2 regions of the Oceanobacillus sp. FSL W8-0428 genome follow, and region 1 is predicted to be linked to the other one. Evidence: predicted binding sites of a transcription regulator. Region 1 holds the regulator's gene; the other holds the start of a gene.
The links. The regulator CtsR, encoded in region 1, represses protease genes until heat stress. The targets are predictions, from matches to a motif close to ATGGTCAATAAAGGTCAAACA.

Region 1 (11,314 bases):
TGTCTGCTGCCCTGTGCGCCCTTGGCGCCCTGCCTGGGACTCATTACTCCCTAAGAGCTGAAGCACCTGCTGCCGGGCTTTATTTAAGCTTACACCAAGGTTATTTAAAACACGGGCAGCAACTCCTTCTCCTTCACGGATTAAACCTAAGAGAATATGCTCTGTTCCAACATAAGAGTGGCCCAGCTTCCTTGCTTCATCCTGAGATAATTCAACGACCTTCTTCGCTCTGGGAGTATAATGAATGGATTGAGAAGGCTGCTTGCCAACACCAATCAGCTTTTCAACTTCTTCTTGAATTTTAGATACTTCCAAGCCGAGAGATTGCAATGCTTTCGCAGCTATGCCTTCCCCTTCACGTACCAAACCAAGAAGAATATGCTCTGTTCCAATATTATTATGGCCTAATCGTACAGCCTCATCTTGAGATAATGCTAATACCTTTTGTGCTCTCTCTGTAAAGCGACCAAACATCATATGTTATTTCCTCCTACTTTTTCAAATTTAATCTTTCACGAATGATGGAAGCCCTTCGAATATCACGTTCATCAGAGCGTAATGCTTTATTAGCATAATGTTGCAGGAATCCAGGTTGTGTTAAAACCATCAGCTCATTCAGTATATTCTCGGAAATGTTTTCTATTATGCCTAAATCTATACCTAAACGCAAATTTGAAATACAAATCGCAGCTTCCTTTGAATCAATTATCCTGCTATTTTTTAATGTTCCATATGAACGGAAGACGCGATCCTCCAGGCTAATCTCTGATTGTTCGTAAATATATACACGAGCCATGCGCTCATGCTCCACGAGCTGATTAACAATGCTCTCCAAATCTTCTATAATGTCCTCTTCCGATTTGCCCAGCGTAATCTGATTTGATATTTGAAATATATTTCCTCTTGCCTCACTGCCCTCACCATATATCCCTCTGACAACAAGACCTAGCTGGTTGATTGCGGGAATCAGCCGATTAATTTGCTTTGTCAGCACGAGAGCAGGTAAATGCATCATAATAGAAGCTCGCATCCCAGTTCCAATATTTGTAGGACAACTGGTGAGGTAACCTTTTGTCTCGTCGAATGCATAGTCGGCCTTTTCTTCCAGCCAATCATCTAAGTAGTATGCTTCCTCCAATGCTTTTTTCAGCTGTAGACCTGGATAATACACCTGGATACGCAAATGGTCCTCTTCATTTACCATAATCGAAGTCTGCTCATTTTCGGATAATAACACAGCCGCATGATCACTATGCTTAATTAAATGTGGACTTATTAAGTGTTTTTCCACCAAAACAAGTTTTTCAATCATATTTAAATTATTCATTGGTATAAATGAAATGGAATTCTGCTCCGTATCTTCCTGCTGAGTATAATTTTTCTTAATAAACTGCAGTACTTCTTCTAATGCTTCTTGATTACCGGATGTCGGGTACAATTGATCAGCAAAGTTGCGGGCTAAACGAACGCGGCTGCTCATCACTATATCTTTATCTGGACCATCCTCCAGCATCCATGGGCTAATCGCTTCGTTTATAAATGATTCTAATGTCACGTGTTATCACCCGCTTCCTTATTTTGGTGATTTTCTTTCTCCAGTTCTCTGATTTTATCACGAAGAACAGCTGCCTTTTCAAACTCTTCTTCTTCAATCAGCTGTTTTAACTCTTCTTTATGAGAAGAAATTAATTGTTTTTGCTGTATATACTTTCCTGCACGCTTTGGTATCCTGCCAGTATGCTTTGTATTTCCAGCATGTACACGCCGTAAAATTGGTTCTACCTTGGATCCAAAGGAAGCATAACAATTTGCACAGCCAAATTTCCCGGCCTTTTTAAATTCACTAAACGTTCTGCCGCAAGAGGGGCATTTCAGTTCTTGGGACTGATTGGATTTTGTTGTTCCTGCAGAGCTCAAATTTAATCCATCCTTTTGGAACAGCCCTGATAAAAGGTCATTTAAAGAATATCCTTCTTCTGGATAGCTTAAATACCCTTTCTTCTTGGCACATACTTCACAAAGACTGATTTTTGTCTCCTGGCCATTTATTATATGTTTAAAATGTAATGTAGCCTTTCTTTCATGGCATTCCTGGCATTCCATACGACGCTCCTCCCCTTCAGGTAATTAATCGTTCAAATACTTAAGAGCAGTTAATGCAGATTTGAGTATACGTGCACGCAATTCATCACGTAATGGTAATTGAAAAGCCAATGTTGTTCTATCAATACTTGCTAACATTAACTTTGCTTCACGTGCTGTAATCAGCTCCTCCTCTAAAAGCCGATCTAAAATATCTAAGGCAGCACGTTGGGGGATCGAATCACCGATTAAAAATATAATTTCATCGATTAACTCTGATTGATTCTGATGACGTATACGCATAATCCGAATATAACCGCCACCCCCACGCTTACTTTCCACAATATACCCCTTCTCCACAGTAAATCGTGTATTAATCACATAATTTATTTGAGAAGGTACACATTGAAATTGATCTGCAATTTCACTTCTTTTAATTTCGATAGCTTGCTGCTCCTCTGCCTGTAATACTTTTTTCAAATATTGTTCAATGATATCTGAAATGTTACTCATCCTTCGCACCTCAAATCAAATAATTTATTCGATAAATCAGTTCCTTTGACTTTGACTAACTTTGACTATGACTTTATTATAATATAAATTCTTTAAGTTGCAAATGGATGGTATTTCTATTTTTGACAAACAGACAAGAAATCAAAACATAATTATAGAAACTCTATGAAAATATTTAAATTTTAACTTCGTTTTGTTATATTTACCACTCCTGGAAGCTTGGATATATCATCAAATAAATAAATTAAATTTTTATTCCCCTTCATATTTGTCCACATATGAATTCTGCGTTGATTACCTTCCAACAATTTTATCTCCATTTGTTTAATATTAAAATGATTCTTTTCAATTGACTTTACTGCTTCATGTATTTCAAATTCCTCTGATGCAATAATCTCAATAAAATTGCTTGATTTAAATCGGGGGAAGAAATGCTCTATTTGATTTAAAAAAATTAAACTGACAAGAATAATAAGCGTTGTTACAATAGCAACGCTGTACATACCGGCTCCGACAACTAATCCAATACCTGCTACAGCCCATATAGAAGCAGCTGTTGTTAACCCTTTGATAGTTCCTCCGTAAACAATAATTGTACCTGCTCCCAGAAAGCCGATACCGCTAATTACATAAGAAGGGATACGGGCAGGATCGAATCGAATATTATCATATTGTTCCATGAAAGCGATAAAACCAAAAATTGATAAAATCATCATTAAACAGGATCCTACTCCTACTAGTATATGCGTACGGAACCCAGCTGAATGATTATTAATTTCTCGTTCAAAACCAATTAAACCAGATAATATCAAAGCAATAAATAAACGTGATACAATAACAAGAAAATCACCACCAATGAATTGTTCCAATTTTACTTACTCCTTTGTATAGAATTTAAAATGCAATTATATCTTTACGTGATCGTTTCATCTTTTATGCATATTCGAATAGATAGAAAAGAATAGCTTGTCTCCATCTCCTCTCTCAAAAATATCATTTTTAAATTTTATCATGTCTAACTTCCATTATATTCTAATCCTTTTAATTTGCTAATAAGAAAATTTTATTATCTATTCTGGATTACTATTTTTAATAAGCTTATTTAATTATTTTATGATTCCAAATTTAATATAGAAGGTTTAAGAATACAAAAAAAGAGTTAAGCATAAGCTTAACTCTTTTTTTAATGTGCCTGGCAACGTCCTACTCTCGCAGGGGGAAGCCCCCAACTACCATTGGCGCTGAAGAACTTAACTTCTGTGTTCGGCATGGGAACAGGTGTGACCTCTTCGCTATCGCCACCAGACAATACAATATGTAACTTGAAGATGTTTCCTTAAAAACAAGGACAAGTTATATTATATGCACTTCAGAATAAAAATGCAACACTTTTTTTAAATTTGCACCCTGAAAACTAAATAAGAGTAACGTGACATCAAAAAACTTAGATAAGTCCTCAATCGATTAGTATCCGTCAGCTGCACGTGTCGCCACGCTTCCACCTCGGACCTATCAACCTCATCGTCTCTGAGGGATTTTACTCACTTGAAGTGATGGGAAGTTTCATCTTGAGGGGGGCTTCATGCTTAGATGCTTTCAGCACTTATCCTTTCCACACGTAGCTACCCAGCTATGCTCCTGGCGGAACAACTGGTACACCAGCGGTGTGTCCATCCCGGTCCTCTCGTACTAAGGACAGCTCCTCTCAAACTTCCAACGCCCACGACGGATAGGGACCGAACTGTCTCACGACGTTCTGAACCCAGCTCGCGTACCGCTTTAATGGGCGAACAGCCCAACCCTTGGGACCGACTACAGCCCCAGGATGCGATGAGCCGACATCGAGGTGCCAAACCTCCCCGTCGATGTGAACTCTTGGGGGAGATAAGCCTGTTATCCCCGGGGTAGCTTTTATCCGTTGAGCGATGGCCCTTCCATGCGGAACCACCGGATCACTAAGCCCGACTTTCGTCCCTGCTCGACTTGTAGGTCTCGCAGTCAAGCTCCCTTCTGCCTTTACACTCTACGAATGATTTCCAACCATTCTGAGGGAACCTTTGGGCGCCTCCGTTACCTTTTAGGAGGCGACCGCCCCAGTCAAACTGCCCGCCTGACACTGTCTCCGAACCGGATTACGGTCCTGGGTTAGAATGGTCATACAGTTAGGGTGGTATCCCACGGGTGCCTCCACGTAAGCTGGCGCTCACGCTTCAAAGGCTCCCACCTATCCTGTACAAACTGCACAAACATTCCATATCAGGCTACAGTAAAGCTCCACGGGGTCTTTCCGTCCTGTCGCGGGTAATGCGCATCTTCACGCATAGTATAATTTCACCGGGTCTCTCGTTGAGACAGTGCCCAAGTCGTTGCACCTTTCGTGCGGGTCGGAACTTACCCGACAAGGAATTTCGCTACCTTAGGACCGTTATAGTTACGGCCGCCGTTTACTGGGGCTTCGGTTCAAAGCTTCGCTTACGCTAACTCTTCCCCTTAACCTTCCAGCACCGGGCAGGTGTCAGCCCCTATACTTCGCCTTTCGGCTTCGCAGAGACCTGTGTTTTTGCTAAACAGTCGCTTGGGCCTATTCACTGCGGCTCACTCACAAGTGAGCACCCCTTCTCCCGAAGTTACGGGGTCATTTTGCCGAGTTCCTTAACGAGAGTTCTCCCGCTCACCTTAGGATTCTCTCCTCGCCTACCTGTGTCGGTTTGCGGTACGGGCACCTATGATCTAACTAGAGGCTTTTCTTGGCAGTGTGAAATCAGGAACTTCGGTACTCTATTTCCCTCCCCATCACAGCTCAGAAATATGTCAGACGGATTTGCCTATCTGACTTCCTCGCATGCTTGGACGCACATCCATCAGTGCGCACTCCTTATCCTCCTGCGTCCCCCCATTGTTCAAACAATCATGAGGTGGTACAGGAATATCAACCTGTTGTCCATCGCCTACGCCTGTCGGCCTCGGCTTAGGTCCCGACTAACCCTGAGAGGACGAGCCTTCCTCAGGAAACCTTAGGCATTCGGTGAAAGAGATTCTCACTCTTTTTTCGCTACTCATACCGGCATTCTCACTTCAAAGCGCTCCACCAGTCCTCACGGTCTGACTTCTCTGCACTTTGAACGCTCTCCTACCATTGTTCGTAAGAACAATCCGCAGCTTCGGTGATACGTTTAGCCCCGGTACATTTTCGGCGCAGCGTCACTCGACCAGTGAGCTATTACGCACTCTTTCAATGATGGCTGCTTCTAAGCCAACATCCTGGTTGTCTGTGCAACGCCACATCCTTTTCCACTTAACGTATACTTTGGGACCTTAGCTGGCGGTCTGGGCTGTTTCCCTTTCGACTATGAACCTTATCACCCATAGTCTGACTCCCAAGTTGAAGTAACTGGCATTCGGAGTTTGACTGAATTCGGTAACCCGGTAGGGGCCCCTAGTCCAATCAGTGCTCTACCTCCAGTACTCACGATCTTGAGGCTAGCCCTAAAGCTATTTCGGAGAGAACCAGCTATCTCCGTGTTCGATTGGAATTTCACCGCTACCCACACCTCATCCCCGCATTTTTCAACATACGTGGGTTCGGGCCTCCAGTCAGTGTTACCTGACCTTCACCCTGGACATGGGTAGATCACACGGTTTCGGGTCTACGACCGCATACTCATTCGCCCTATTCAGACTCGCTTTCGCTACGGCTCCGTGTCTTCCACTTAACCTTGCATACAATCGTAACTCGCCGGTCCATTCTACAAAAGGTACGCCGTCACCCATTAACGGGCTCCGACTACTTGTAGGCACACGGTTTCAGGTTCTATTTCACTCCCCTTCCGGGGTGCTTTTCACCTTTCCCTCACGGTACTGGTTCACTATCGGTCACTAGGTAGTATTTAGCCTTGGGAGATGGTCCTCCCGGATTCCGACGGAATTCCACGTGTTCCGCCGTACTCAGGATACACTCCGGAGGAAATTCCTTTTCAACTACAGGGCTGTTACCTTCTTCGGCTGACCTTTCCAAGTCGATTCGTTTAAAGAATTTCTTTGTAACTCCAATAGAGTGTCCTACAACCCCAAGAAGCAAGCTTCTTGGTTTGGGCTCTTTCCGTTTCGCTCGCCGCTACTCAGGAAATCGATTTTTCTTTCTCTTCCTCCAGGTACTGAGATGTTTCAGTTCCCCGGGTCTGCCTCATCTACCCTATGTATTCAGATAGATGTCCTGTCCCATTACGAACAGTGGGTTCCCCCATTCGGAAATCCCCGGATCAAAGTTTACTTACAACTCCCCGAGGCATATCGGTGTTAGTCCCGTCCTTCATCGGCTCCTAGTGCCAAGGCATCCACCGTGCGCCCTTATTCACTTAACTAAAGTTTTGGAATAAGTTTGCTGATTACTTCGTAATCAGTTGTGTTGCTATATCAATAGCTTTTTTGCCTTATTTCTAAAGTTTGATGTCGTTGTTACTCTTATTTAGTTTTCAAGGTACAAAAAGAGAGATTGCTCTCTCAAAACTGAACCAAACAACCAAGTACAAAATTCCGTTATATATCCTTAGAAAGGAGGTGATCCAGCCGCACCTTCCGATACGGCTACCTTGTTACGACTTCACCCCAATCATTCGTCCCACCTTCGGCGGCTGGCTCCAAAAAGGTTACCTCACCGACTTCGGGTGTTACGAACTCTCGTGGTGTGACGGGCGGTGTGTACAAGACCCGGGAACGTATTCACCGCGGCATGCTGATCCGCGATTACTAGCGATTCCGGCTTCATGTAGGCGAGTTGCAGCCTACAATCCGAACTGAGAACGGTTTTATGGGATTTGCTTGACCTCGCGGGCTTGCTTCCCTTTGTTCCGTCCATTGTAGCACGTGTGTAGCCCAGGTCATAAGGGGCATGATGATTTGACGTCATCCCCACCTTCCTCCGGTTTGTCACCGGCAGTCACCTTAGAGTGCCCAACTAAATGCTGGCAACTAAGATCAAGGGTTGCGCTCGTTGCGGGACTTAACCCAACATCTCACGACACGAGCTGACGACAACCATGCACCACCTGTCACTTTGTCCCCGAAGGGAAAACTCTGTCTCCAGAGCGGTCAAAGGATGTCAAGACCTGGTAAGGTTCTTCGCGTTGCTTCGAATTAAACCACATGCTCCACCGCTTGTGCGGGTCCCCGTCAATTCTTTTGAGTTTCAGCCTTGCGGCCGTACTCCCCAGGCGGAGTGCTTAATGCGTTAACTTCAGCACTAAGGGGCGGAAACCCCCTAACACCTAGCACTCATCGTTTACGGCGTGGACTACCAGGGTATCTAATCCTGTTCGCTCCCCACGCTTTCGCTCCTCAGCGTCAGTTACAGACCAGAGAGTCGCCTTCGCCACTGGTGTTCCTCCACATCTCTACGCATTTCACCGCTACACGTGGAATTCCACTCTCCTCTTCTGCACTCAAGTCCTCCAGTTTCCAATGCACGTTTACGGTTGAGCCGCAAGATTTCACATCAGACTTAAAGAACCGCCTGCGAGCGCTTTACGCCCAATAATTCCGGACAACGCTTGCCACCTACGTATTACCGCGGCTGCTGGCACGTAGTTAGCCGTGGCTTTCTGGTCGGGTACCGTCAAGGTACGATCAGTTACTATCATACTTGTTCTTCCCCGACAACAGAGTTTTACGATCCGAAAACCTTCATCACTCACGCGGCGTTGCTCCGTCAGACTTTCGTCCATTGCGGAAGATTCCCTACTGCTGCCTCCCGTAGGAGTCTGGGCCGTGTCTCAGTCCCAGTGTGGCCGATCACCCTCTCAGGTCGGCTACGCATCGTCGCCTTGGTGAGCCATTACCTCACCAACTAGCTAATGCGCCGCAGGCCCATCTGTAAGTGACAGCAAAAGCCGCCTTTCAACTTACCATCAGGAGATGATAAGTATTATCCGGTATTAGCTCGCGTTTCCGCGAGTTATCCCAGTCTTACAGGCAGGTTGCCTACGTGTTACTCACCCGTCCGCCGCTCGTTCCACGAACGTCCCTCCGAAGAGTTCTGTCCGCTTCCCGCGCTCGACTTGCATGTATTAGGCACGCCGCCAGCGTTCGTCCTGAGCCAAGATCAAACTCTCCATAAAAGTGTTTGTTTCTTTAGCTTTCAGAAGTCAACTTCTGACTTAAATATTCAAGAAAAACGAGGTGTTTTTCTTCTTTCGTACTGGTTGTTTTGTTCAGTTTTCAAAGAGCAATTTCTTTGTCGCTTTTAAAAACAGCGACCAAATTAATATATCATGTTTCAAAACCATTGTCAACAACTTATTTAAAAGTTATTGAGTGGAGCCTAGCGGGATCGAACCGCTGACCTCCTGCGTGCAAGGCAGGCGCTCTCCCAGCTGAGCTAAGGCCCCATATTATATTCATGTAATGGTCGGGAAGACAGGATTCGAACCTGCGACCCCTTGGTCCCAAACCAAGTGCTCTACCAAGCTGAGCTACTTCCCGATGGCGCGCCCGAGAGGAGTCGAACCCCTAACCTCTTGATCCGTAGTCAAACGCTCTATCCAATTGAGCTACGGGCGCTTATGGTGCCGAGGACCGGAATCGAACCGGTACGGTAATCACTTACCGCAGGATTTTAAGTCCTGTGCGTCTGCCAGTTCCGCCACCCCGGCAATATTTGGAGCGGAAGACGGGATTCGAACCCGCGACCCCCACCTTGGCAAGGTGATGTTCTACCACTGAACTACTTCCGCGTATTGCCTTTATTTAATTAATGGTGCGGGTGGAGGGACTTGAACCCCCACGCCCGAAGGCACTAGATCCTAAGTCTAGCGCGTCTGCCAATTCCGCCACACCCGCAAATGGTGAGCCATGAAGGATTCGAACCTTCGACCCTCTGATTAAAAGTCAGATGCTCTACCGACTGAGCTAATGGCTCCTTAAAAGGAAAATGGTGCCGGCCAGAGGACTTGAACCCCCAACCTACTGATTACAAGTCAGTTGCTCTACCAGTTGAGCTAGGCCGGCATAATGGTGGAGGATGCAGGGCTCGAACCTGCGACCCCCTGCTTGTAAGGCAGGTGCTCTCCCAGCTGAGCTAATCCTCCGGATTTAAAGCCTGGCAACGTCCTACTCTCGCAGGGGGAAGCCCCCAACTACCATTGGCGCTGAAGAACTTAACTTCTGTGTTCGGCATGGGAACAGGTGTGACCTCTTCGCTATCGCCACCAGACAATACAATATGTAACTTGAAGATGTTTCCTTAAAAACAAGGACAAGTTATATTATATGCACTTCAGAATAAAAATGCAACACTTTTTTTAAATTTGCACCCTGAAAACTAAATAAGAGTAACGTGACATCAAAAAACTTAGATAAGTCCTCAATCGATTAGTATCCGTCAGCTGCACGTGTCGCCACGCTTCCACCTCGGACCTATCAACCTCATCGTCTCTGAGGGATTTTACTCACTTGAAGTGATGGGAAGTTTCATCTTGAGGGGGGCTTCATGCTTAGATGCTTTCAGCACTTATCCTTTCCACACGTAGCTACCCAGCTATGCTCCTGGCGGAACAACTGGTACACCAGCGGTGTGTCCATCCCGGTCCTCTCGTACTAAGGACAGCTCCTCTCAAACTTCCAACGCCCACGACGGATAGGGACCGAACTGTCTCACGACGTTCTGAACCCAGCTCGCGTACCGCTTTAATGGGCGAACAGCCCAACCCTTGGGACCGACTACAGCCCCAGGATGCGATGAGCCGACATCGAGGTGCCAAACCTCCCCGTCGATGTGAACTCTTGGGGGAGATAAGCCTGTTATCCCCGGGGTAGCTTTTATCCGTTGAGCGATGGCCCTTCCATGCGGAACCACCGGATCACTAAGCCCGACTTTCGTCCCTGCTCGACTTGTAGGTCTCGCAGTCAAGCTCCCTTCTGCCTTTACACTCTACGAATGATTTCCAACCATTCTGAGGGAACCTTTGGGCGCCTCCGTTACCTTTTAGGAGGCGACCGCCCCAGTCAAACTGCCCGCCTGACACTGTCTCCGAACCGGATTACGGTCCTGGGTTAGAATGGTCATACAGTTAGGGTGGTATCCCACGGGTGCCTCCACGTAAGCTGGCGCTCACGCTTCAAAGGCTCCCACCTATCCTGTACAAACTGCACAAACATTCCATATCAGGCTACAGTAAAGCTCCACGGGGTCTTTCCGTCCTGTCGCGGGTAATGCGCATCTTCACGCATAGTATAATTTCACCGGGTCTCTCGTTGAGACAGTGCCCAAGTCGTTGCACCTTTCGTGCGGGTCGGAACTTACCCGACAAGGAATTTCGCTACCTTAGGACCGTTATAGTTACGGCCGCCGTTTACTGGGGCTTCGGTTCAAAGCTTCGCTTACGCTAACTCTTCCCCTTAACCTTCCAGCACCGGGCAGGTGTCAGCCCCTATACTTCGCCTTTCGGCTTCGCAGAGACCTGTGTTTTTGCTAAACAGTCGCTTGGGCCTATTCACTGCGGCTCACTCACAAGTGAGCACCCCTTCTCCCGAAGTTACGGGGTCATTTTGCCGAGTTCCTTAACGAGAGTTCTCCCGCTCACCTTAGGATTCTCTCCTCGCCTACCTGTGTCGGTTTGCGGTACGGGCACCTATGATCTAACTAGAGGCTTTTCTTGGCAGTGTGAAATCAGGAACTTCGGTACTCTATTTCCCTCCCCATCACAGCTCAGAAATATGTCAGACG
Region 2 (11,314 bases), 1.6 Mb from region 1:
TGGCGAGAAGCTCTAAATATGGCTTAGTGAGATGGCCGGCACGGCTGTATATATCGTTTATGCGGGGAACACCGATTATCGTATTTTTATATATTCTATATCTGGGCTTGCCTTCAGCGGGAATTCAGCTTGTAGCTGTTCATGCTGCAATTATTGGACTGGGGTTGAATAGTGCCGCCTATATTGCTGAAATTGACAGATCCGCATTAAGTAGTGTGGAGAAGGGACAATGGGAATCGTCACGGGCGTTGAATATGCCTTATTGGCTGACTTTGCGTAAAATTATTTTGCCACAAGCCACCCGGATTGCAATCCCTCCATTAACAAATGTCTTTATGGATATTGTGAAGGCAACTTCTTTAACAGCAGTAATTACAGTGCCGGAGCTGTTTCAAAAAGCGCAAATTGTTGCAGGAAGAGAATTTGATGCAATGACCATGTATATTTTAGTGGCGCTTATTTATTGGCCGGTGTGTATTTTAATTGGCATGTTGCAGGAGCGTTTAGAGAAAAGGTATAGTGCATTTATAAAATAAATATAGGAATGAAAGAGATACTCTTTAAGGCTAAAAGGGTATCTCTTTTTATTTGCCAAAAAGTCTCAAAGTACCGGATGTATAGTTTTCTTCCTTTCAGAAAAAATAAAACAAAAAGAAAGGAAGGTACGGAAATGAAAAAATGCAATCGTGTTTATTTTTTTATGCTGCTCTTATGTTTAGCATGGCTGTGGATGCCAATGAACAGTTTTGCTGAAGAAATAAAAGAGAAAAAAGAATCTGATATACCTAGTCATGTATTAGATGTATCCAAAGAAAACACATTTCCAAATTCAACTGAAGACCAGGAAATTATTGAGGCGAGTGATTTAACAAAGGAGTTAATCGAGGGTGTCGATATACCAATTGAAAATCCGGAGCTGATCAAGATTTTAAATGAAAGCAATATTAAACCTTCTCCAATTGCAATTGGCTACCGCGGTATGGTTTATCTGGGAAGGTGGCCGATAAATTATCAATCCAGTGAATCAAATGTCAACTGGGAATATCAATTGATTAATAAAAATGAAATGAATAATATCGGTGGTGACCAGGCACAAGAAATGAGTTATTACCAACAGGAGCAAAAAGAAGTAAAAGGTGCTTTAACCAGTAAAATAAGTAATCCAGAACAGGTAAAAACAATGATGTTATTAAAGGCAAGCGAAAAAACAAAGCTGCCTCTCTCTTATCAAACCGTTATTGGGCATAATACAAAATTGGCAAATTCATATAACATCCCGGTTCAGAAGCATGGAATACTTGATGCCTATGCTCCTGCAGTTAATGAAAAGGGCCAGGTAACATTTGGAGAAGTCTATATTGAATTAAAAGGCTCCAATAAAACCATTCAAATTAAAAATGTAACAAAACAAGGAATTGGTGCCTGGATACCAGTACAGGATTATTTGTCCTTTTCATTCAAAGTCAAATAATAGCTCAAATTGTGATGGTCTGTCTTAAATCTTCTCGATTTTCGTTTGGGGCTGACATCAGTTATTTCTAAATAAAAGGAACAGATGGAACTGAGATTGGGAGTAGGACTGCGATTACCCACTCCATCTAATCCATTTATAAAACTCTAAGATATCTTATTCTAATAACAAAGGATTGTCTGAAGGCAGTCCTTTTTATCAATTTCTGGAAAAAACTTTCTGCCTCTATGCATGAGGGGAGTGTGGGAGTATTTCAAATGAGTATAAAAATTCCTTGCAATTTTATCTTTGTTGCTTTATCATGATAAAGTGTTAAAGAAATTGATGGTTATTTATTGGAGGAAGAAAAATGGAATGGGTTGTTCTTTTAGCAGTCCTATTAATGACTGTTTTATGTTTATTAAAGGTAAATGTTATTTTATCTATTTTAATTTCAACGATTGCTGCCGGATTAATGAGCGGTTTAGGATTTACGGATTCTGTTAAATTAATGGTGGCTGGGATGGGGGACTCTGCAAATACAGCACTCAGTTATATTTTATTAGGTGCTTTTGCAGTTGCCATCAGCTACACAGGTATTACTAAAATATTAGTCAATTTTATTATTCGTATATTGACAGGGAAGAAAACAATAATGCTATTTGCGTTAGCTGGTGTTGCGTGTTTATCACAAAATTTAGTGCCGGTGCATATCGCTTTTATTCCTATTTTAATTCCTCCCTTATTAAAATTATTTGATCAAATGCGGATGGATCGCCGGGCAGTAGCAGTAGCGCTGACATTTGGTTTGAAAGCACCCTATATTATGATTCCAGTAGGATTCGGTCTGGTTTTCCAAGACTTAATTTTAAAAGGGGTAAATTCAAACGGTGCAGAAATTACTTTGCATGAAGTAACATTATCTATGCTGATACCTGGTGCCGGGATGATTGTTGGGTTGTTAATTGGAATCTTATTTACTTATAGAAAAGATAAAGATCCTAAAGATACAGTAAAAGAAAATAAAATTAAACCAGAGGATTTAGTAGAAGAAGTAACATTCAATAAACAGCATTTAATGACGATTATTGCAATTATATTAGCTCTTATTGTTCAAATTATTACGCAAGATTTGATTTTGGGAGCATTAACTGGAATTATAGCTATGTTCGTTCTGGTAGCATTACCATTTAAAGTCTTGGACCGGGTGATGACAGAGGGTATCTCCATGATGGCTACCATCTCTTTTATTATCCTGGTAGCTGCAGGATTTGCAAATGTTCTGCAGAAAACCGGAGCAATAGGAGAATTAGTGGAAGTATCGATTTCTATGCTGGGAGATAATAAACCGCTGACTGCGTTTGTATTATTATTACTTGGATTGATTATTACGATTGGTATCGGAACTTCCTTTGGAACCATTCCAATTATTGCAGCATTATTTGTTCCAATTTGCCTTGCAGCCGGTTTCTCACCGCTTGCAACAGCATCTTTAATTGGAACAGCCGGAGCATTAGGCGACGCAGGCTCTCCAGCTTCAGACAGTACGCTGGGGCCAACCTCGGGGCTTAATGCAGATGGAAAGCATGATCATATCTGGGGTACCTGTGTACCGACATTTATACACTATAATATTCCTTTATTTATTTTCGGCTGGATTGCTGCAATGGTATTATAAAAAAAGCGTATAAAAGTAGAAGCAAAAGGAAAAGGTAAGAGAAAAACTGGGTGGGATTTGAATGAAACAACTAATCGCTTTCCTGTTATCACTTGCCTTTTTCTTTTGTGCTTTCACATGGAACACAGCTTTTGCGTATGGATGGGGCTACCAGAAAAATAATAATCATACGCCTCCGGAGATAGGGTCATATCAGGAAGTATTGGATAAATATAATGCGTTCTATCTGGATGACAGCGGGGAGAAAAACCTTTATCTCACCTTTGACAATGGCTACGAGCAGGGCTTTACCTCTGACATATTAGATGTATTAAAAAAAGAAGAAGTTCCAGCAACTTTTTTTGTAACAGGACATTATGTAGAAAGTGAGCCTGATTTAGTCAAAAGGATGGTGGAGGAAGGGCATATTATTGGAAATCACTCCTACCATCATCCAGACTTTACAATTATGAATAAGGAAGCCATTGAAAAAGAACTGACAGATTTAGAACAGGCAGTTGCCGAGATAAGTGATCAAGATGAATTAATATTTGTCAGACCTCCACGGGGGACATTCAGTTCAGATACATTGAAATGGTCAACAGAACTCGGACTTGTTCATGTGTTTTGGTCACTGGCTTTTAAGGATTGGGAAACAAACGCACAAAAAGGTGCAGATTATGCCTATGACGAGATTATGAAACAGATTCATCCCGGAGCAATTATTTTACTGCATGCTGTCTCCAGTGATAATGCAGCTGCCCTGGAAAAAGTAATTCAGGATTTAAAAGAAGAAGGGTATCAATTTAAAAACTTAGATGATTTATGGATGCGTAATCAATTGCCAAAGCAGTTTCCTTATTAAAGTAAACTGTCCTTTTATAGAAGAAAACGTAGTTATTCAGAAGAGTATATTCTGATAAAACGTTACGCTTCTAAAAGGACAGTTTTTTTGATATACTGCAAAAACAAATTCTCCTTATGAAAAAAGAAAGTCATTCTTTTCATAAGAAATTTGTATTTTTGAACCTCTTTGATCAGAAATCTGATAAACAGATAACTTGCTAAATCTCTTATGTAATAAGGCGTTGGCCTATATTCAATCTATCATAAATACAAAAGGTCAAAAAAAAATAAAAAAATTTGACTAAAACACTTGAAAGTCAAAGAAGGTCAGAGTATAATGTAATTATAGTCAAAGATAGTCAAAGTCAAAATAACGAATAAATAAGCTATCTGACTAATTTAAAGGAGGAATGAGAAATGAAATGTCAAAACTGTGGACAAAATGAGGCAACGATTAATGCACAAATGCAAATGAATGGACAACGTATGGAAGTGCATCTTTGCCATGAGTGTTTACAAGAAATACAAGGAAATATGATGAACAGTGACTTTTTCTCTAATTCTCCATTTGGCAATATGGATCAATCATTTGCCAACAACTTTTTCCAAGGTAATCAACAAAGTGGTGCAAGTGCACGCACTAGAACGAAACAAAAATCAAACAATGGAAATGGCTTAATTGATCAGTTAGCAAAAAATATTACTGATCAAGCGCGAGCAGGGAAGATTGATCCTGTCATTGGTAGAGATAAAGAAATTAAACGAGTTATTGAAACATTGAATAGAAGAAATAAAAACAACCCGGTATTAATCGGTGAACCAGGTGTTGGTAAAACCGCAATTGCAGAAGGACTGGCAGTAAATATTGTCGAAGGTAATGTACCTGCTAAATTAATGAACAAAGAAATTTATCTGCTGGATGTAGCTTCTTTAGTTGCAAACACTGGTATCCGAGGTCAATTTGAAGAGCGGATGAATAAACTGATTGCTGAATTACAGGAGCGTAATGATGTAATTGTATTTATTGATGAAATTCACCTTCTTGTCGGCGCGGGGACAGCAGAAAGCTCACAAATGGATGCGGGCAACATCTTGAAACCGGCTCTTGCACGTGGTGATTTGCAGGTAATTGGTGCAACAACATTAAAAGAATATCGTCAAATTGAAAAAGACGCAGCGTTAGAACGACGCTTACAACCTATTATCGTGAAGGAACCATCATTAGAAGATGCAGTAAAAATCTTGAAGGGAATTAAAGACCGTTATGAAAAATTCCATGAAGTACGTTATTCTGATGAAGTAGTCGAAGCATTTGTCGGTTTATCCAACCGCTATATTCAGGACCGCTTTTTACCAGATAAAGCAATTGACTTGATGGATGAGGTTGGTTCCAGATTGAATCTGGCAAACGCACAAAAAGATTCTGATTCATTACAGCAACGCTTAGATGAAGTTGTGAAACAAAAACAGGAAGCAGCAGAAAAAGAGGACTATGAGCGCGCTGCAAATCTCCGTTATCAGGAAATTCAATTACAAAAGCAATTGGATAAAGTAGAAGACGGAGAAAAAACAATGGATGTGGATATTTCTGATATTCAATTGATTGTAGAAGAAAAAACGGGTATACCAGTAACTAAAATGCAAAAAGATGAAAAAGAAAAAATGAAAAATCTGGCTGATGATCTTCGTGCCAAAGTAATCGGACAGGAAGAAGCTGTAGCAAAAGTTGCTAAATCAATTCGCCGAAGCCGTGCCGGATTAAAAGCAAAAGAACGTCCAATCGGTTCTTTCTTATTTGTCGGCCCTACTGGTGTCGGAAAAACAGAATTAACGAAGGTACTGGCAGAAGAATTGTTCGGCACAAGAGATGCCTTGGTCCGTCTGGATATGAGTGAGTATATGGAAAAACACGCAGTGTCTAAAATTATCGGTTCACCACCAGGATATGTAGGACATGAGGAAGCTGGACAGCTGACTGAACGCATCCGCAGAAGCCCATACTCTATTCTATTACTGGATGAAATTGAAAAAGCACATCCAGATGTGCAGAATATGTTCTTACAAATTATGGAGGACGGTCATTTAACAGATTCTCATGGCAGAAGAGTAAGCTTTAAGGATACAGTCATTATTATGACAAGTAATGCCGGAACTGGTGAAAAACAAGTGAATGTCGGCTTTAACAGCAAAACACATGAATCAGTTTCCACATTAGAAAATCTAAGTAACTATTTCAAACCAGAGTTTCTGAACCGTTTCGATGCTATTGTAAACTTTAATGAATTAAAAGAAGAAGATCTATTACAAATTGTTGACCTTATGCTGCATGATTTAGAAGCAACTATGAAGGAAAACCAAATCAGCATCACTATCTCTGACGAAGCTAAGCAGCGTCTTGTTAAATTAGGATACGATCCACGCTTTGGTGCACGTCCATTACGCCGTGTTATCCAGGATAAAGTAGAAGATCAATTAACTGATTTAATTCTCGAAGGGGAAGATGTAAAAGCAGTTCATGTGGATGTAAATGAAGAAGAAATTGTTGTTTCAAATGCATCTTAATAAAAAGTTAGAATAATTGCGTAAGGCATATTAAATAAAGGGATATACAAGGATCAGCTGACCCAATTAGTGGGTTAGCTGGTCTTTTTTTGTTAACAGGAAAGTTATAATAAAACTATGGTTTTAAAGGAACTGCGACTTAGCTCCCCCAAGTGTTCTTGTTCTGTATAAAGTGGCGGCTACGGATTTTTAGAGTATCTTCCGTAAATTAACAATAACAATAATTTTAAAAACGAAGGTTTTCTGAGTCGATATATGGTATAAAAAAATTAGATGTAATTTTTGTACAGGAATTATGATAAGGAGTTTTGAAAACCGATGCTTCATTCTGTATAGAATTTGTATAGAAAATTGTCGATTAAAGCTCTCATTATTATCATGTATGATATGTTTATATACTTTGTTTCTCAATGAAATTACAAACCTATTTTTAGGAGGCTATAAATTGAATATTTGTATCATCGATGATGAGCATTTAGCTTTAGAATACTTGGATTTTCTTTTTAATAAAATAGAAGGAGTACAGGTTACAGGCAAATATAACAGCCCTGGGGATCTAATAGATCATGTTCAAAGGGAAAGCATAGATGCTGTATTTATGGATATACATATGCCTGAGATAAAAGGGATTGATTTAGCGGAAAAACTATTAAACATACAGCCTTCCTTACAGATTGTTTTTGTAACTGCCTATAATGAATATGCAGTCAAAGCTTTTGAATTAAATGCATTGGATTATATTTTAAAGCCGGTTCAAAAAGTACGGTTAGAGATAACGATACAGAGGATAAAAGAAAGTAATTATATAAAATTAAATACAGCATTGGAATCAGATTCAGATAAAGCAAATTATAGAATTAAGAATTTAGGAGCTCTTCGCTTTTATAAGGAAAATAATCCAATCGAAGTAAAATGGAGGACATCCAAAGCGAAGGAGCTGTTTGCTTATTTTGTACAGAATCATGAAAATACAATTCGAAAAGGTGAATTAACAGATTTAATGTGGAGTAATCTTCCTTGGGAGAAGGCTCATTCACAGTTGTACTCCACTGTTTACCAAATTAGAAAGGTAACACAGCAAATTGGAATGCCGATTAAAATATCCAGTCAGGACGAATTCTATCATATAACTATAGAAGGTGTAGAAATTCAATCAGTTAAGTGGAAGCGTGCAGCATTGGATGTATTGAGAGATAACAATGTATCTGCAGCTGCATATTTTAAACTGTTAGAAGCATACCAGGGGAATTATTTGGAGGAAATTGAAGCAGCATGGGTTCTTAAAGAAAGACACAGTCTGAGAAAAATATGGCTGGGATTAATAGAAAATCTGGTTAAACATATCATTTATTACGAGAATCCTTCATCATATAATGCTTCCAAATTAAGTGCGCTTGTCAGCTCTGATGAGGAGGCTGTAATGTTATTGAATAAAAAATTACAACATTAGCAAAAGATTTTATCTCCAAGGACACCTCTATGTCGGCTGTGACATAGAGGTTGAAAATTGTATGTGGAAGAGTTGATAGGAATGAGAAAAAATTATATTCGACTGGGAGTTATTCTGCTCCTTTTTATTATTTGTTTATCTACTTTCCGCATGATTTGGATGGGGTTTTTTCAAAATGAGATTCAACCTGATATTCAAAATGGTGTTCTGGATATACAATCATGGGATCTGGGGGACAAAGAAACACTTGTTTTGGACGGGGAGTGGAAGTTCTATCCTTCTCAGTTTATTATGGAAGAAGTAAGCAGGGCAGGCAGTGAATCGGAAATTTTAGATGTGCCTGAAGGCTGGAATGATATCTTAAATTCTTCTTTTGGCTATGGTACCTATCGGTTACAAATCAAGGTTAACCCTGATATAGATCAGAATTATGGTTTATACATACCAAGTATTCGCAGTTCATCAGAAGTCTATGTTAATGGACGAAAGCTGTCTTCCTCTGGTGAGATAGCTTCAGATGAAGAGCAATATACAGCTAAAAATTTACCGCAAAACGTGGTTTTTACAGCAAATGAAGAAGGAAATATTGATATTGTTATACAAGCTGCCAACTATAAAGATATAAGAAGCAGCGGTATCATCCGTTCTGTGAAATTTGGTACGGAGCAGGCAATCTCAAGAGGAACACAGATATCCAGCTATTTTCAAATCAGTATCATTGTTATCTTTTTAATTCATGCAGTGTATACATTTATTTTATATCTGATAGGAAACCGGGATAAGTACCTATTCTATTTTTCCATTTTAATGTTATCGATAATCGTAACTTCTCTTTTAAGTAATGGAGATAAGTTAATTCATCAGTTTTTAAATATATCCTATGATTTTGATTTTCGTCTGGCAAACACCTTGCTCTTGGTGGGCTGTTATGCTTTGCTGCAATGTACGAATCACCTGGAGCTGCCATATTGGAGAAGGATATTTCCTTTTTATAAATGGAGTATATTCGGAATGGTGGGAATAACCTTATTCTTATCTATACCGCAGATCCTGTTCTTATTTCCTGTTTATTATCTGTTTGCTTTTATAGTGATTGTCGTTACATTTTGCTCGATTGCACGGATGTATAGACAAAATCCGGCGACAAATCTGTTCCTTGTCCTTAGTTTTTTTGCGGTTGTGCATCATTATATCTGGGATATAGGATGGAGGGAACAGAGTATCTATCTCACGTTTTATCCATTTGATCTGATTGTTGCAGTGGTTTGCTATATTACTGTCTGGTTCAAAGGTTATTTTCAAATGCATGAGGAGACCAAAGAATTGGCTGATAGTTTACAACGGATGAATCAGGAAAAGGATCAGTTTCTTGCTAATACGTCGCATGAGTTCCGCAATCCTTTGAATAGTATCTTATTACTTTCCAAGGCTGTTATGGACAGAGAAGAAACAGTATTGTCAGAGCGGAGTATAAGTGAGCTCCATACAGTATTGAATGTCGGAAAGAGAATGAATCTGTTATTAACCGATCTGCTGGAGGCAAGAAATTTAAATCGTACGAAACCGCGTTTAAATAAACAGGTAATTTCACTTGAACCAATTGCAACAGGAGTTCTTGACTTGCTACAGCTTTCATCAGATATGAAACAGTTGGAGATGATTAATAAGATTCCAAAGGAATTCCCGGCAGTCTATGCCGATGAAAATCGTGTTACGCAGATTTTATTTAATTTAGTTGGTAATGCCGTTAAATATACCAGTAAAGGCGGGGTAACTATATCCGCTGCGAAGAAAGAAAAGTATGCGGAAATTCATGTGACAGATACAGGTATTGGGATTAGTGGAGAGATGCAAAAGCGGTTATTTCTTCCTTATGAACAGGACAACGCAACAAGCGGCATGCAGGAAGGCGGGTTTGGTCTGGGATTGAGTATCACTAAGCAGCTGGTTGAGCTTCATGGAGGGAGAATTTGGGTCTCCTCGGAAGACGCAGAGAAGACAACCTTTACATTTACGTTGGAATTAGCTTCTCCGCAAGAAGCTGTACAGATGCCGGTGCAGACTGTGCGGACTGCTGGAAAGGGCGAAGAAAAAGTGGAATCCGGATTACCACAATTAAATGACGGCCGGGCCTCAGCAGTATTACTGGTTGATGATAATCCGGCCAGTTTATTAGCATTAAATTCAATTTTATCTGAGGATATGTATGATACTGTACCTGTTTCCAATGCGAATCAAGCACTGGAAGAATTGAAAAAACGGGAATGGGATATTGTTGTTTCAGACATAATGATGCCGGAAATATCGGGCTATAAGCTCACCGGTATGATTCGTGAACGCTATTCGCTGACAGAGCTTCCTGTCCTTTTACTTACCGGCGGGAATGCAGATATACAAGCAGCATTTCTAGCAGGAGCAAATGATTATATTACCAAGCCCGTTGAGCCGGTAGAGCTGAAAGCAAGAATGGATTCGTTAATAACCATGAAGCGGGTGGCAGAGCAGCAATTACAGTTTGAAACAGCATGGCTGCAGGCACAGATACAGCCGCATTTCTTGTTTAATACTCTGAATTCTATTTTGGCGCTGAGTGAATGGGATGTAGAGGAAATGAGAAAGCTGCTCAATGAGCTCAGTAATTTCTTGAGAAGTAAATTCCGGTTCCAGCGGATGAAAGACCTGATTCCGTTAGAAGAGGAATTAAACATTATTCGTTCCTATCTGTACATTGAACAGGTCCGATTCGGAGAAGCACTTCAGGTGAAATGGGAGCTGGAGGATTATCAAGGGATAAGCGTTCCTTTTTTATCGATTCAGCCATTAGTAGAAAATGCTGTACAGCATGGCATTCGAAATAGACAAGGAAAAGGCACAGTAGTAATCCGATTTAAAAAAGATACTGCCCGATCAAAAGCAATCATTACGGTAGAAGATGATGGGGCAGGGATAGAAACAGAAAATATTCCAAACATCCTGCAGGGGAATTCAGGCAGTGAATCAGGAGTCGGTATTCTAAATGTTGAAAAAAGACTGCATCAGCATTATGGAAAAGGATTAATGATTGACAGTTCTCTGAATAAGGGAACGAGCGTATCTTTTGAAATTGATATATAAACAAAACAAGACTTCATTCTGCAGAGGTGATTAAGCCCCGATTAGAATGGAGTTTTATTTTTATATAATCATTGTATGATTTTGAGTTGTATAGAATTTGTACATATTTATTTGGGAATATAGCTGCTTGGAACTGTTAAGATTTGTATAGTTTATTAAAAAAATAAATATATCCCGGAGAGCATATGACCGGCAATGGGTTGATTAATCATGCTCAAATAGAAATGCGGATGCT

Region 2: MKY30_RS14830 (ATP-dependent Clp protease ATP-binding subunit) is a predicted target of CtsR. The motif match lies at 4,267-4,287, and genes of this name have one in related genera.

What each region holds. Positions count from the first base shown of each region.
Region 1 is NZ_JBBORB010000001.1:1,486,568-1,497,881, reverse strand. It holds gene clpC (ATP-dependent protease ATP-binding subunit ClpC) at 1-477, opposite strand, end outside; gene MKY30_RS06685 (protein arginine kinase) at 491-1,555, opposite strand; gene MKY30_RS06680 (UvrB/UvrC motif-containing protein) at 1,552-2,103, opposite strand; gene MKY30_RS06675 (CtsR family transcriptional regulator) at 2,128-2,595, opposite strand; gene MKY30_RS06670 (MgtC/SapB family protein) at 2,778-3,464, opposite strand; rRNA gene rrf (5S ribosomal RNA) at 3,786-3,901, opposite strand; rRNA gene MKY30_RS06660 (23S ribosomal RNA) at 4,040-6,956, opposite strand; rRNA gene MKY30_RS06655 (16S ribosomal RNA) at 7,146-8,708, opposite strand; tRNA gene MKY30_RS06650 (tRNA-Ala) at 8,906-8,978, opposite strand; tRNA gene MKY30_RS06645 (tRNA-Pro) at 8,996-9,072, opposite strand; tRNA gene MKY30_RS06640 (tRNA-Arg) at 9,074-9,150, opposite strand; tRNA gene MKY30_RS06635 (tRNA-Leu) at 9,154-9,242, opposite strand; tRNA gene MKY30_RS06630 (tRNA-Gly) at 9,249-9,323, opposite strand; tRNA gene MKY30_RS06625 (tRNA-Leu) at 9,345-9,429, opposite strand; tRNA gene MKY30_RS06620 (tRNA-Lys) at 9,433-9,508, opposite strand; tRNA gene MKY30_RS06615 (tRNA-Thr) at 9,522-9,597, opposite strand; tRNA gene MKY30_RS06610 (tRNA-Val) at 9,602-9,677, opposite strand; rRNA gene rrf (5S ribosomal RNA) at 9,687-9,802, opposite strand; rRNA gene MKY30_RS06600 (23S ribosomal RNA) at 9,941-11,314, opposite strand, start outside.
Region 2 is NZ_JBBORB010000001.1:3,113,292-3,124,605, forward strand. It holds gene MKY30_RS14810 (amino acid ABC transporter permease) at 1-536, shown strand, start outside; gene MKY30_RS14815 (YfkD famly protein) at 731-1,471, shown strand; gene MKY30_RS14820 (Na+/H+ antiporter family protein) at 1,821-3,128, shown strand; gene pdaA (delta-lactam-biosynthetic de-N-acetylase) at 3,190-3,972, shown strand; gene MKY30_RS14830 (ATP-dependent Clp protease ATP-binding subunit) at 4,371-6,515, shown strand; gene MKY30_RS14835 (LytR/AlgR family response regulator transcription factor) at 6,961-7,965, shown strand; gene MKY30_RS14840 (hybrid sensor histidine kinase/response regulator) at 8,047-11,079, shown strand.